4 regions of the Kitasatospora arboriphila genome follow, and region 2 is predicted to be linked to each of the others. Evidence: riboswitches for the same ligand, from Rfam matches in the RefSeq annotation. Region 2 holds a riboswitch; each other region holds the start of a gene.
What was found. Region 2 has a riboswitch for cobalamin ahead of ABD353_RS03550 (cobalamin biosynthesis protein). Riboswitches for the same ligand answer to the same signal wherever they lie in the genome.
Positions count from the first base shown of each region.

Region 1: it holds a riboswitch for cobalamin, as region 2 does, so the genes downstream of both, ABD353_RS17070 (ribonucleoside-diphosphate reductase subunit alpha) here and ABD353_RS03550 (cobalamin biosynthesis protein) in region 2, are expected to answer to the same signal.
Region 3: it holds a riboswitch for cobalamin, as region 2 does, so the genes downstream of both, cobN (cobaltochelatase subunit CobN) here and ABD353_RS03550 (cobalamin biosynthesis protein) in region 2, are expected to answer to the same signal.
Region 4: it holds a riboswitch for cobalamin, as region 2 does, so the genes downstream of both, nicT (Nickel transporter NicT) here and ABD353_RS03550 (cobalamin biosynthesis protein) in region 2, are expected to answer to the same signal.

Region 1 is NZ_BAAALD010000029.1:69,161-72,713, reverse strand. Features, by position in the region: gene ABD353_RS17070 (ribonucleoside-diphosphate reductase subunit alpha) at 1-1,814, opposite strand, end outside; cobalamin riboswitch at 2,026-2,157, opposite strand; gene ABD353_RS17065 (GNAT family N-acetyltransferase) at 2,754-3,248, opposite strand.
Region 2 is NZ_BAAALD010000004.1:81,689-85,241, reverse strand. Features, by position in the region: gene ABD353_RS03555 (cobyric acid synthase) at 1-597, opposite strand, end outside; gene ABD353_RS03550 (cobalamin biosynthesis protein) at 788-1,765, opposite strand; cobalamin riboswitch at 1,857-2,076, opposite strand; gene ABD353_RS03545 (helix-turn-helix domain-containing protein) at 2,221-2,910, shown strand; gene ABD353_RS03540 (alpha/beta hydrolase family protein) at 3,015-3,553, shown strand, end outside.
Region 3 is NZ_BAAALD010000002.1:3,304-6,856, forward strand. Features, by position in the region: gene cobN (cobaltochelatase subunit CobN) at 1-1,910, opposite strand, end outside; cobalamin riboswitch at 2,313-2,463, opposite strand; gene ABD353_RS01175 (cobalamin biosynthesis protein CobG) at 2,536-3,553, shown strand, end outside.
Region 4 is NZ_BAAALD010000026.1:30,659-34,211, forward strand. Features, by position in the region: gene ABD353_RS15710 (phosphatidylinositol-specific phospholipase C domain-containing protein) at 1-513, opposite strand, end outside; gene ABD353_RS15715 (ArsR/SmtB family transcription factor) at 730-1,092, opposite strand; cobalamin riboswitch at 1,175-1,378, shown strand; gene nicT (Nickel transporter NicT) at 1,411-2,526, shown strand; gene ABD353_RS15725 (EamA family transporter) at 2,567-3,415, opposite strand; gene ABD353_RS15730 (helix-turn-helix domain-containing protein) at 3,511-3,553, shown strand, end outside.

The DNA.
Region 1 (3,553 bases), on a different contig from region 2:
AGCGAGTTGCGCAGGCCGGTCTCGGCGATCCGGGCGCGCAGCGCGTCCCAGCGCTCCGTCCACTGCGGGGCGGCGGCACCGAAGTGGTCGATGTGCAGCTCGCCGCGGGCCGCGCGGGTCTCGCCGTACGCCTCGTGGCGGCCGAACTGCTCGGCGAGGTCCGCGGAGCGCTCGTAGGCGGTGAGCATGATGCGCTCGGAGATCAGGGTGGAGAGGGTCTTCGCCTCGGCGGAGTCGAAGTCGATCCGCAGCTGGAAGAAGACGTCCTGCAGGCCCATCACGCCGAGGCCGACCGGCCGCCAGCGGGAGTTGGAGGTGCCCGCCTCGGTGGTCGGGTAGAAGTTGATGTCGATGACCCGGTCGAGGAAGGTCACCGCGGTGCGGACGGTGGCGTCCAGGCGCTCCCAGTCCATCGCGTTCAGCAGGTCGGCGGCGGTGGCGCCGGCGGCCACGTGGGCGCCCAGGTTCACCGAGCCGAGGTTGCAGACGGCCGTCTCGGAGTCGTCGGTGACCTCCAGGATCTCCGTGCACAGGTTGGAGGAGTGCACGGTGCGGCCGGGCAGCGCGGTCTGGTTGGCGGCCCGGTTGGAGGCGTCCTTGAAGGTCATCCAGCCGTTGCCGGTCTGCGCCAGGGTGCGCATCATCCGGGCGTACAGGGTCTGCGCCGGGATGGTGCGGACGGCCTTGCCGGCCTGCTCGGCCTTGCGGTACGCCTCGTCGAAGTCGGCGCCCCACAGGTCGACCAGCTCGGGCACGTCGGCGGGGGAGAACAGCGACCAGTCCTCGTTGGCGTTCACCCGGCGCATGAACTCGTCCGGGATCCAGTGCGCCAGGTTGAGGTTGTGGGTGCGCCGGGCCTCCTCGCCGGTGTTGTCGCGGAGCTCCAGGAACTCCTCGATGTCGGCGTGCCAGGTCTCCAGGTAGACGCAGGCCGCGCCCTTGCGGCGGCCGCCCTGGTTGACCGCGGCGACCGAGGAGTCCAGGGTGCGCAGGAACGGCACGATGCCGTTCGACTGGCCGTTGGTGCCGCGGATCAGGCTGCCGCGGGAGCGGATCCGCGAGTAGGACAGGCCGATGCCGCCGGCGTGCTTGGACAGCCGGGCGATCTGCGCGTAGCGGTTGTAGATCGAGTCCAGGTTGTCCAGCGGCGAGTCCAGCAGGTAGCAGGACGACATCTGGGGGTGCTTGGTGCCGGAGTTGAACAGCGTCGGAGAGGACGTCAGGTACTCCAGACGGCTCATCAGCCGGTAGAGCTCGGCCACCTCGGCCACCGACTTCTCGGTGTCGCCGACCGCGAGACCGGCCGCCACGCGCAGCAGGAAGTACTGCGGGGTCTCGACCACCTTGCGGGTGATCGGGTGGCGCAGCAGGTAGCGGGACTGCACGGTGCGCAGGCCGAAGTACTCGAAGCGGTCGTCGCCCTGCAGGTCGACCAGCGCGTCGAAGGCGGCCGCGTGCTTGGCCACGAACGCGGCCGTGGTGTCGCCGATCAGGCCCTCGGCGTGGCCGACGGCGATCGAGGCGGCGAAGGTGACCGCGCCCTGGGAGACCGCCTCGTCGCGGATCTCCAGCGCCAACAGGCGGGCCGCGAGCTTCGAGTACTGCGGGTCCTCGGCGATCATCGACGCGGCGGCCTCCACGGCCAGCCCGCGGAGCTCGGCGAAGTCCGAACCGGCGTGGCGGCCGCGCAGCGCGGCGGCGGCGACGTGGCCGGGGTCCACCTGGGGGAGGTCGGTGCTGCGGTCGGTGAGCAGCCGGAGCAGCGCGGCACCGGGGTCGGGCCGGTCGTTGTCGGCGGATCCCTGGGAGGGCAGGGTGACTGAGGCAGCGACGGTCAAGGCGCACTCTCTCCTGTGGCGGCAGCGGACGCTTCGGACACCCCCGGGCCGGGGGCCGGGGGCGCGTCCGGGCATGCGCGTGGCAGGGGAGACCGGCACCGCCCGACCGTGTCGGGGGTGCGCGTCGCCACCCGGCCCACCCGCGAGGCCCGGACGTACAGCTGTGCTTCATGGCATCTGCGGGGAAGCCGGTGGCACACCGTCGGCAGGCCCTCGGACTGCGCGGGCCCGGGCGTTCACGGGCCTGCTCACCGTTGCGGGGCAGTCCCGGACTTGCACCGGGTTCCCCTGCGTCGACAGCGAGAGTGAGCATACATGTTGTGGTGTCTCCCTGATGTACCCCCATATCTTGTGCACGCAGCGTGTCGCGTCCGTGGCTGCGACGGCCTCGCCGAACGGGCCGTGCACACTTCGGGCACACCCGACCCACTCGTCGCCCCCGCGCTCCGCTCACGGAACGGCCACCGCCGCGGGAGTCTGCGGGCCCGATGGCCTACGATCTGCAGTCATGAGTGACGGTACGGGGGTGCCGCCCGGTTCTACGGGTCGGCCCGGAGCCCAGGGGATCGGCGAATCCCGCGGAGCGAGGACCGCCGGCTCTGCGGCTAGACCCTTTCCGCCGTGACCAAGTCCCTTTCCGCCGCGGTGGGGTGGCCGCTGTGCCGCCGGTCCTGGCTCCGGTGCGGTGTCGGGCTCACCTTGACCGCCTGCCTCTGCAACTCGCCGATGGCTCCGGGGCGGTTCGAGGGCGGCTCGGTCGGGTGATGCCGTCGGCATCGGCATCGGCTCGGCACCGTCGCCGGCGGGTGCTTCCGCCCGGCTCGTCGAGTTCACGTGCGGGTGCGGGTGCGGGTGCGGGTGCGGGTGTCGGTGTGGTCGGGCTCCGGTCGAACGAATCGTTCGGGGCGAGTCACGTCAGAACGTCAGGGCATAGACCATCAGGTCGATGCCGGGCATCGGGGCCCAGTCGCGCTCGGGGGCACGGCGGAAACCGAGCCGTTCGTACACCCGGTGGGCGTCCGTCATGTCCGGGCGGGTGGAGAAGGCCATACCGGTCAGGCCGAGTTCGCGACTGCGGTCCATCGCGGCCCTGACGAGGGCCGAGCCGACTCCGCGGCCGCGGGCGGCCCGGGCGACCGCCAGCATCCGGATCTCGCCCTCGTCCGGCTGCGAGATGTCGGCCCAGGCCGTACCGCCGACCGCGAAGGTCACGCAGCCGAGCACATGCTCGTCCCGGCCGTCGACGGCGACGAGGAGCTCGGCCTCCTCGCTGCGGCGGCGGGTGTCGCGGAGGAGCCCGGCGTACGGCCCTTCGGCGAGGCTGTAGCCGTCACCGACGTAGACCTCGACCGAGAGCTCGCCGGCCGGTTCGAGGTCCCGTTCGCGGGCACGGCGGATGACGACGTCCATCCGTCCAGTCTGCCTTCCGGGGACCCGTCCCGGACGGCCGGGGGACGGTGCAGCCGATCGGGGACGGACGGATCGGCGGGATAGCCGCCGGGGCGGTGCCAGTTGTCGCGGCCGTGCCGGCCGGTGCGGTCGAGCTCCCGGCCCACGACGGCCCCGATCAGGGCGAACGAGCCGACGAGGACGGACAGGACGACGGCGTTCTCGAACACGGTGGAAGTCATGCGACTACTCTCCCGGCCGGCCGGGAGCCCGACGAGTGGCAGGAATGCCCTCTTGCATCGAATTACTGCCAGCGCCATCCTGGA
Region 2 (3,553 bases):
GCGGAACTTGTTCACGAACCAGCCCGCCACCAGCGCCTGGTCCTGCGCGGACAGCAGCGCCAGGGTGCCGTACATCGCCGCGAACACGCCGCCGCGGTCGATGTCGCCGACCACCACCACCGGCAGGTTCGCCGCCGTGGCCAGGCCCATGTTGGCGATGTCCCGGTCCCGCAGGTTGATCTCCGCGGGCGAGCCGGCGCCCTCGCAGACCACCACCTCGTACCGGCTGCGCAGGTCCGCCAGGCACTCCAGCGCCCGCTCCAGCAGGACGGGCTTGCGCTCGCGGTAGTCCAGCGCCCCGACCTCGGCGACCGGCCGGCCGAGCAGCACCACCTGGCTGCGGCCGTCCGCCCCCGGCTTCAGCAGCACCGGGTTCATCGCCGCCTCCGGCGCCACCATGGCGGCCTGCGCCTGCATCGCCTGGGCGCGGCCGATCTCGGCGCCGTCCGCGGTGACGAAGGAGTTCAGCGACATGTTCTGCGCCTTGAACGGCGCCACCCGCACCCCCTGCCGGGCCAGCCACCGGCAGATCCCCGCCGTGACCACGCTCTTGCCCGCGTCCGAGGTCGTCCCTGCCACCAGCAGAGCCTTCGTCACGTGACACTCCCTTGCTTACGTGTGGCGCCGGCGGTGAGAACGGCCGTCCCGGCCGCAACGGCCGGCATTCCCGGGGCGCGAGTGGGCACGCCGGCCGCGACGGTGGGCATCCCGGGGGCGCCGACCAGTCCGGTGCGCCCGCGAGTGGCCCGTACTCCTCCTGCGCACCCGGCGACCCGCCGAACCGCCGTCATCGCTTCCTCCCCGGCTCACGGGCATCCCGCCCCCGACGTCCCCGTGCCAGGCCGGTGAGGCCGCGGGCGGCCGTGGTGACGGCCAGGGCCAGGATGCCGACGCGGCGGGAGAGGCGGCAGGCGCGTTCGATGTCCGCGACGGCGACCGGGCGGAGTTCGGCGCCGAGGACGGGGCGGTGCTCGACACGCTCGCCGTACCGCAGGGTGCCGCCGAGGCGGACGCCGAGGCCGCCGGCGAAGGCCGACTCGGCCTGTCCGGCGTTGGGGCTGGGGTGTGACGACCCGTCGCGCCGCCAGACCTTCCAGGCGGCCCGCGGGTGCTCCGCGGCGGCGACGGTCAGCAGCGCGGTGAGCCGGGCGCCCGGCCAGCCCGCCACGTCGTCGAGCCGGGCGGAGGCCCAGCCGAAGCGCAGGTGGCGGGGCGAGCGGTGGCCCACCATCGCGTCCAGGGTGTTGACGGCCCGGAAGGCCAGCAGCCCGGGGGTGCCCGCCAGCGCGCCCCAGGTGAGGGCGTTGACGACCGCGTCGGCGGTGTTCTCGGCGACGGACTCGACGACGGCGCGGGCGATCTGCTGCTCGTCCAGGGCGCTCGGGTCGCGCCCGCACAGGTGGGGGAGCCGCCCGCGGGCGGCGGCGAGGGCGCCGGCCTCCAGGGAGCGGCCGATCGCGCGGGCCTCCCGGGTGAGCGAGGTGCCGCCGAGGACCGTCCAGGCGGCGGCCGCGGCGAGCGCGGCGCGGGCCGCGGGACGGCCCCGCAGCGCGTGGTCGGCGAGGGCGGCCCCGGCCGCGACGGCGCCCACGCTCAGCGCGGTGAAGGCGGTGCCGGCGCCCCGGTGGTCGCGCCAGAGCCGGCGCTCCAGGCGTCCGGCGGCGCTGCCGAAGAGGGCGACCGGGTGGCCGCGGCGGGGGTCGGCGAGGGCGGTGTCGGCGAGGTGGCCGGCCACGGCGCCCAGCAGGTAGGGGGCGGAGCTCAGACGGGCCACGGCCCGGCTCCCCGGTCGGGGCGCAGCGGTGACCGCTGGGCAGCCTGCATGGCGTGCGTGTCCTCACTCAGGGTCCGCGCCCTGGATCGACGAACCGGCGGCGAGAGTCTCCTGGCTTCCGGGTCCGGCGCGCGCTCGGGCCTTCCAGCGGCCCTGTGGCGGACCGCCGTGACCGTGCAGGTCGAGCGTGCTCCCCGGTGACAGTGGCGGGACCGCGCCGGATTCGCACCGGCTTCCTCTGCATGCCTCCGTATGGCCCCGAGATCCCATCACGCGCTCCGACCACCAGTCAACAAAGCCTCCGGAGGGCTTGGTCACACTCCGTCGCCGGATTCCGTCGCCGCCCGCCCCGTACGATCCTCCAGCGCCGGGCGGTTCCGCCGGGGCCGGGTTCGTGCGTTCGGCGTGTGGGTGGTGCCGTGCGGGCGCCCGTACGTTCTTGTCGCATGCGACGCAGACCGTCCGCACCGCCTCCGGTGCCGTTCTCCCCGCCGGCCGCGCGGGCGCACCGCGCCGGGCTCGGCCTGAGCCCGGAGCAGGTCGCCGAGGCCATGGCCGCGCACGGTGTCCGGCTGCTGTCCTCGCACGTGGCGGCCTGGGAGGCCGGTGAGTTCCTCCCGTCGGAGGAGGAGTTCATCGCGCTCTCCCGGGCGCTGTGGTGCCCGCCCGCCCAGCTGATGGGCGTCGCGCCGGCGACCCTGCGGGACTTCCGGCTGGCCCGGGAGCTCACCCGGGAGCAGGCCGCGCACCGGATCGGGGTGGGTGCGGCGACCTACGCGAGGGCCGAGGCCACCGGACGCTGGGACGCGGACGGCGAGCAGGGCCTGGCGCTGGCGCACGTGCTCGGGCTGCCGCTGCGGGTGCTGGTCCGGGTGACCGGGCGTCAGGACGACCTGGACCGGCGGCTGCGCCAGGTGGTGGACGGCCGCTGGCAGGCGCAGCTGCGGGAGGTGGGCCGGATCGTGCCCGTCCCGCACGACCTGCTGGGCGGGGTGCTGGCCGAGTTGCAGGACGAGTACCTCGTCCCCGGGCACTGGGGCTCGTCGGTGCCGGACGCCGCCCGTCCGCCGGCCCGGCCGCTCGCGGAGCGGTTCTGGGAGCTGCTGGCCCGCCGGGGCACCGACGTGCCGGTCTGACCCGCCCGGACGGACCCGCCCGGACGGACCCGCCCGGGTGGCCCGCTCCCGGGCCGGGGCGTGGACTGGGATCGCCATGTCCGTGCCGCCACACCGGGAGCGCCATGCGTTGGGGAACCGCCGCGATCGTCGCGGCCGCCGCCGTCGGGACGGGTGCCGCGGCACTGCTGATCGGCCGCCGGGTGTCCGAACGGGCCGTCCGGCCCGGGTTCGCGGGAGCCTTCGCGGCCGCCGGGCAGGCGGGCGGACCGGGCATCCGGGTGCAGGAGCTGGCCGCGGACCGCGTCATGCTCACCCGCAGCGTGGAGACCGAGCGCCCCGGCCGCTACGCCCTGGAGTGGGCCGGGGGCGGGCACGCGGTGGTCGGCGACGTGCTGGCCACCGGGCCGCAGAGCGTCACCCGCCGGCTGCTCGCCACCGGCGCCGGCTCGCTGTACAGCGGGACGGAGGTCCGGGTGACCGCCCGGGTGCACCTCGGCGACCCGGCCTCCGCGCTCGGCCTGGACTTCACCCCGAGCGACGTCGAGGGCGAGCTCGGCCCGATGCCGGCCTGGTACCTGCCGGGCATCCGCGGGCTGTGGGCGGTCCTGGTGCACGGCCCGGGCGCCGACCGGCAGCAGGCCCTCCCGGTGCTGCCGCTGCT
Region 3 (3,553 bases), on a different contig from region 2:
AGGCCGAGGTCGTGGTCGAGCCGGGCGGCCTGGATCAGCGTCCAGATCTGGGCGCGGATCGCCGGCAGCTTCGCCGGGTCCATCGCGGCGATCGTGGAGTACTCGTCGAGCAGCTGCTCCAGGCGCGCGATGTCGCCGTACGAGTCGGCGCGGGCCATCGGCGGGACGAGGTGGTCGACCAGGGTGGCGTGGGCGCGGCGCTTGGCCTGGGTGCCCTCGCCCGGGTCGTTGACCAGGAAGGGGTAGATCAGCGGCAGGTCGCCGAGGACGGCGTCCGGGCCGCACTCGGCGGACAGCGCGGCCGTCTTGCCGGGCAGCCACTCCAGGTTGCCGTGCTTGCCGAGGTGGATCACGGCGTGCGCGCCGAAGCCGCCGTCCTCCTGCGCGGCGGCGATCCAGCGGTAGGCGGCCAGGTAGTGGTGGCTGGGCGGCAGGTCCGGGTCGTGGTAGATCGCGACCGGGTTCTCGCCGAAGCCGCGCGGCGGCTGGATGAGGACGAGCAGGTTCCCGGAGCGGATCGCGGCGAGCACGATGTCGCCGTCCGGGTTCTGCGAACGGTCCACGTACAGCTCGCCGGGGGCCGGGCCCCAGTGCTCCTCGACCTGCTCGCGCAGGCCCTGCGGCAGGGCGGCGTACCAGCGGCGGTAGTCGGCGGCCGGGATGCGGACGGGGTTGCGGGCGAGCTGGTCCTCGGTCAGCCAGTCCTGGTCGTAGCCGCCGGCCGCGATCAGCGCGTGGATCAGCTCGTCGCCCTCGTGGGAGGCGGAGGTCGTGTCCAGGCCCGGCAGGTCGGTGCCCAGGTCCATGCCCTCCTCCCGGAGGCGGTGCAGCAGGCGCACCGCACTGGCCGGGGTGTCCAGGCCGACCGCGTTGCCGACCCGGGCGTGCTTGGTCGGGTACGCGGAGAGCACCAGGGCGAGACGGCGCTCGGCCGCCGGGGTGTGGCGCAGCCGGGCGTGCCGGACGGCGATGCCGGCGACCCGGGCGGAGCGCTCGGCGTCGGCGCGGTAGACGGTCAGGCCGTCCTCGTCCAGCTCCTTGAAGGAGAACGGCACGGTGATCAGGCGGCCGTCGAACTCCGGGACGGCGACCTGGGTGGCGGTGTCCAGCGGGGAGAGGCCGTCGTCGCTCTCCTCCCACTGCGAGCGCGACCAGGTCAGGCACAGGGCCTGCAGGATCGGCCGGTCGAGGGCGGCGAGGGCGCCCGCGTCCCAGGCCTCCTCGTCGCCGCCGGCCTGCGCGTCGGCGGGCCGGGTGCCGCCCGCGGCGAGGACGGTGGTGACGATGGCGTCGGCCCGGCCGAGTTCGGCGAGCAGCTCCGGCTCGGCGCCGCGCAGCGAGGAGCAGTACAGCGGCAGCGCGCGGGCGCCCTCGTCCTCGATCGCGCTGCACAGCGTCTCGACGAAGGCGGTGTTCCCGCTCATGTGGTGGGCGCGGTAGTAGAGCACGGCGACCAGCGGGCCGTCCGAGGCGCGGGCCTGACGCTCCAGCGGGCCCCAGGCCGGGGCGGAGGCGGGCGGGGCGAAGCCGTGGCCGGTGAGCAGCACGGTGTCGGAGAGGAAGGCGCCGAGCTCGGCGAGGTTGGCCGGGCCGCCGTGCGCGAGGTAGGCGTGCGCCTCGGCGGCGATGCCGGCCGGGACGGTGGAGAGCTCCATCAGCTGGGCGTCCGGGGCCTGCTCGCCCGTCAGCACGACGACCGGGCGGGGCCCGGCGAGCAGCGCGTCCAGGCCGTCCTCCCAGGCGCGGCGGCCGCCGAGCAGGCGGACGACGACCAGGTCGGTGCCCTCGACCAGGGCGGGCAGCTCCTCGGCGGACAGCCGGGCCGGGTTGCCGAGCCGGTAGCGGACGGGGCCCTGCGAGGCGCGGGCGCTCAGCAGGTCGGTGTCGGAGGTCGACAGCAGCAGGATCATGCGGAGGGCCTCCCGGCCTGGTCGGTGTTCCACGGCGTGCGGCGGCGCACCGGGGCGGTGGACGGCAGCCCGGTGCGCGGGGCGGAGCGGGGTGCGGTGCGACGGCCTGTCTTCAAGGGTGCTCGGGTGGTCATTCCAGGGGCGCGGGGAACTGCGCAATCCGGATGCGGGCTACCGTGCAAACCGCGGCTTGGCCCGTGCCGTCGTGACACCCACCCCGGATTGCGCAGTTCCCCGTGCCCCTTGTGGTGCACCCGTGATTGTTGAGGACGCGCCCCAGGGGTGCGGCGGACCGCCGCCGGGGTCACCGGGACGGCGGGCGGCGGCTCGGCGCGTCCGGGCGGGACGGCGGAGCCGGGCATGCGGCAGCGCACAGGTCGGGCCTTCCTCGGGGTCCGCGCCCCGGGCTGGTGGAGGACGGCGGGAGTTCCTGGCTCCACGGCGGCTGAGCCGTGGTTACAGTGGCGGGACCGCACCGGATTTGCACCGGTTTCCTCCGCTTGCCGTCGCTGGCGTCGGACGGCCCGCACGGACCGTCCGGCAGCATCGTACGGGGTGGCGGACGGCCGCGGGACTGCACGCGGACTGTGATCCAGACGACGGGGCGCCCCGTCGGACAATCTGTATGCTCGCCGCCATGCCACCGACTCCCGACCCCGCCGGGGCGGGCTCCGCCGTGCCCGACCGGGGCCGGCCGGACGCCTGTCCGGGGGCCCTTCGTCTGCACACGGCCGACGACGGCGCCCTCGCCCGCATCCGCGTGCCCGGCGGACTGCTGACGGTTCGTCAGGCAATGGCGCTGGCCGATGCGGCCGAGGCGCTCGGCGACGGCGCGCTGGAGACCACCTCGCGCGGCAACGTCCAACTGCGCGGCCTGGCTTCGGCCTGCGGCGCGGAACTCGCCGACCGGCTGCGGGCCGTCGGCCTGCTGCCCTCCGACACCCACGAGCGGGTGCGCAACATCGTCGCCTCGCCGACCGCCGGCCTCGACGCCGAGGGGCACGCCGACACCGCTGCCCGGGTGCGCGAGCTGGACGCGAAGCTCTGCGCGGCGCCCTGGGCGGCCGCGCTCTCCGGCAAGTTCCTGTTCGCCCTGGACGACGGCCGCGGCGATGTCGCCGCCCTGAACGCCGATGTGACATTGATCGCAGCGCCCGGCGGCACCGCCCTGCTGCGGCTCGGCCGCGAGACGACCGTCCGCGCGGTGCCGGCCGCACAGGCCGTGGACGCCGCCCTGGACGCCGCCCGGGCCTTCCTCGACGCGCTGCGCACCACCGGCACCCGGGCCTGGCACCTGCGCGAGGTCCCCGAACTCCTGCCGCCCGGCGACCTGCCGCTGCCCCCGCTGTCCGGCGGACACCCGCCGCTCGGGGTGCTGCCCGGCGGCCTCTCGGTCGGGACGCGCTTCGGACGGGCCACCGCCGCACAGTGGCGGGTGCTCGCCGGGCTGGCCGCCGGCGAGGTCCGGCTGACGCCCTGGCGCGGCGCCGTCCTGCCCGGCGCCGGCCCCGAGGCCCTCGCCGGGCTCGCCGCGGCCGGCTTCCTGACCGGGCCCGGCACCGCCTGGGACCGCGCCACCGCCTGCACCGGCCTGCCCGGCTGCGGCAAGTCGCTCGCCGACGTGCGCGGCGACGCGGCCCGCG
Region 4 (3,553 bases), on a different contig from region 2:
GGCGAGCAGGTCGGCGGGGCGGAAGACGGCGCTGCCGAGGTGGGCGGCTATCAGGGCGTCCAGCTGGGCCGGGCCCATGCCGCGGTTGGCGGCGAACCCGCCCTTGAGCTCCAGCTTGACGACGAGCGGGCCGCTCGACGGGTGGGCGGCGAGCCAGATCCGCAGGTCGTCGAGGCAGTACTCGAGGTTCTTGTTGGTGCCGCCGCTGTACAGCGTCGCCGGGCCGGTGGCGGCGGTGCAGTTGTTGGCGTTGCCGAGCGGGTTGGAGTGGCTGACCTTCCACTCCTTGGTGACGGTGTCCGTCCACGCGTCGAGCTCGATCATGCCGGTGCCGGTGTCCAGGCTCTGCGCGAGGAAGGGGAAGGCGGCCGGGTCGTAGGTGTTGTGGATCCCGACGGCGGTGGCCGAACCGAACGGCAGGCCGCCGCCGGTGGCGGCGCCGGACTGGTGCGCGGGGAGCAGGGTGGCGGCCGCGGCCAGCAGCCCCACGGCGAACGTACGGCGAAGCTTCACGGGTGTCTCCTCGTCAGGAGCCTGGGGACGGCGGGCCGGACGGACCGCCTCCGGAAGCATGGGCCACCGGAACGGCTTCGAGGTGACATGACAAGAAAACTTGGCTGAAGCTGACCCCCCGTCCCGCTGACAAACCGTCAGGAAGCCCTCATACCGTGCAGGGGGCCGTACCGTGCAGGGGTTCCTGCCGTGCGGGCGGTCGTTCCGAGCGAGCGCTCAGTCGGCGCGCCCCAGCACCCCGTGCTCCAGCACCTCGGCCACCGCGGTGTCGGTCAGCCGGTAGCGCACCACCCGGCCGTCCCGCTCGCCCTCGACCACGCCCGCGGCGCGCAGCAGCCGCAGCGCCTGGGAGACCGCCGGATCGCGCATCCCGGTGGCCAGCGCCAGGTCGGTGACGGCCAGCGGTCCGGTGGTGTGCAGGGCGAGCAGCAGCGCGAGCCGCCCCGGGTCGGCGAGCAGGCCGAACACCTCCGCCCAGGCCCGGACCCGCCCGGTGTCGCCGATCCCGGCGATCGCCTCGCAGACCCGGTGCCCGTCGATGGTGCGGTGGCCTGCGCGATCGGCGGGGAGGAGGTGCATGGCGGCATTCTCGCAGGCCGACCGGCCGTGATCTACGACACCTGCGCGGTTGTGCAGGCTTGCAGCTGTCGGTCCGTCACCCCTACGGTGGAGCAGCCGTGGTGTTCGGGAAGACCGGTGCAGGACCTCAGGGTCCGAGTCCGGAGCGGCCCTCGCCACTGTGAACGGGGAGTCAATCCGTACCCCTCGCGGGTCACTGGGCGCAGGCGCGCCCGGGAAGGCCGGGTACGGGCACCGTCAGAACCTCCCCGTGAGCCAGGAGACCGGCCACGGCACCTCACGACGTCATTCCACGAGGTGCTGGAGCGTGAACCGCAGATGACCCTGCCCGCAACCGGTACGGCCGCGCCGCCGACCGCCCCCGGCCTGCCCGCCTTCCGCTGGCGCCGGGAGGACACCCTCCGCACGGCCGGCCTGCTGGCGGTCATCCTGGCGATGCACGTGGCCGCCTTCGGCACGCTCTTCCTGCTGGTCGTGCCGGAGCGCTACGAGGTCGGCACCCAGGTCTTCGGCGCCGGACTCGGCATCACCGCCTACACCCTGGGCATGCGGCACGCCTTCGACGCCGACCACATCGCCGTGATCGACAACACCACCCGCAAGCTGATGGCCGACGGCCGGAGACCGGTCTCGGTGGGCTTCTGGTTCGCCCTCGGCCACTCGTCGATGGTGGTGCTGATGGCCGCCCTGGTCGCGGGCGGCGCCCAGCTGGCCGGGGTGCTGATGGACGACGGCTCGACCACCCACCAGGTGCTCGGCACCATCGGCACCACCGCCTCCGGCGCCTTCCTCTACCTGATCGCCGCGCTCAACCTGGCGGCCCTGCTCGGCATCCTGCGGGTCTTCCGGGCGATGCGGGCCGGCACCTTCGACGAGGCGGAGCTCGAACGGCAGCTCGACTCGCGCGGGCTGATGAACCGCGTCCTGCGCCGCGCCACCCGCTCGATCTCCCGCCCCGGCCAGATGTTCCCGGTCGGCATGGTGCTGGGCCTCGGCTTCGACACCGCCACCGAGGTGACGCTGATGGTGATGGCCGGTTCGGGCGCCGCGGCGGGCCTGCCCTGGTACGCGATCGTCTGCCTGCCGCTGCTGTTCGCCGCCGGGATGAGCCTGTTCGACACCCTCGACGGCACGTTCATGAACTTCGCCTACCAGTGGGCGTTCTCCAACCCCGTCCGCAAGGTGTTCTACAACCTCGCCATCACCGGCCTGTCGATCGCGGTGGCCTTCGTCATCGGCACGATCGAGCTCGTCGCGGTGCTGCACGACAAGCTGGGCCTGAGTGACCCGGTGAGCGGCTGGATCGCCGGACTCAGCCTGGACAACGTCGGCTTCGTCATCGTCGGCCTGTTCGTGGTGGTGTGGGCGGCGGCGATCGGCTACTGGCGGATCGCCCGGGTCGAGCAGCGCTGGACGCCCGGCGGGGCGGGCTGAGGTGGCCCGCGGGCGGCCGCCCCGAACGGCGGACGGGGTGTCAGCCCGCCGCCAGCAGCAGCGTGCCCGCCACCGCGAGGCCCGCGCCGAGCAGTTGGACGCGCCGCAGCCGCTCCTTGAGCAGCCCCCGGGCCATCAGCGCGGTGACCACGGGGTAGAGCGAGGCCAGCACCGCGGCGACGGCCACCGACCCGCGGTGCGAGGCGGCGGCGAAGGCGGCGTTCGCGGCGACGTCGGCCGCCCCGACCGCGGTCAGCGCGGGCAGGCTCCGCCGCAGCGTCCCCGCTGCGCCGGGCTCCCGCCCGCGGCGCCCGGCCAGCAGGACGCCGCCGCCGACCGCCACGTTGCAGAGCCGCTGCACGCACAGCACGAGCAGCAGCCCGCCGCCGTCGGAGGCCCGGGCGACCAGGGCCATCACCGTGCCCATGCCGAGGGCCGCCGACAGCGTCAGCACCAGCACCCGCAGGCCGACCGTGCCGCCGCCGCGCCCGCCCCGCCCGGCCAGCCCGCCCCCGAGCACGGCGCCCGCGATGCCGCCGGCCTGCGCCGGGCCCGGGCGCTCCCCGAGCAGCAGCCCGAGCCCGACCGGCACCGCGACGCCGACGGTCGCCAGCGGCGAGACCACCCCCATGGGCCCGAGCGCGAGGGCGCGGTAGAAGGCGAGGAGCGCGAACGGCCCGATCACCCCCGCCGCCACCGCGTACCAGAGGCCGGCGGAGGCCGCGCCCGCGCCGCCGACGGCGAGGACGGCCGGGACGAGCAGCACGGCCGCGGCGGCCTGCGAGGCGACCACCACGGTCAGCGCGGACAGCCGGCGGGTGAGCGAGCCGCCGCCGTAGTCGGCCATGCCCCACAGCAGGCTGGCGGCGAGGGCGAGGAGCTGGGACAGCACAGTGGACTCCGGAGTACGGTCGGGTGGACGCTCGGTGCCCCCGCAGCTTAGGTCAACAGAGTGAACCTGACGAATCAATTCATTGGACTGGTATGCCCGACCCCGATCTGATCACCCAGGCCCTGGCGCGCAACC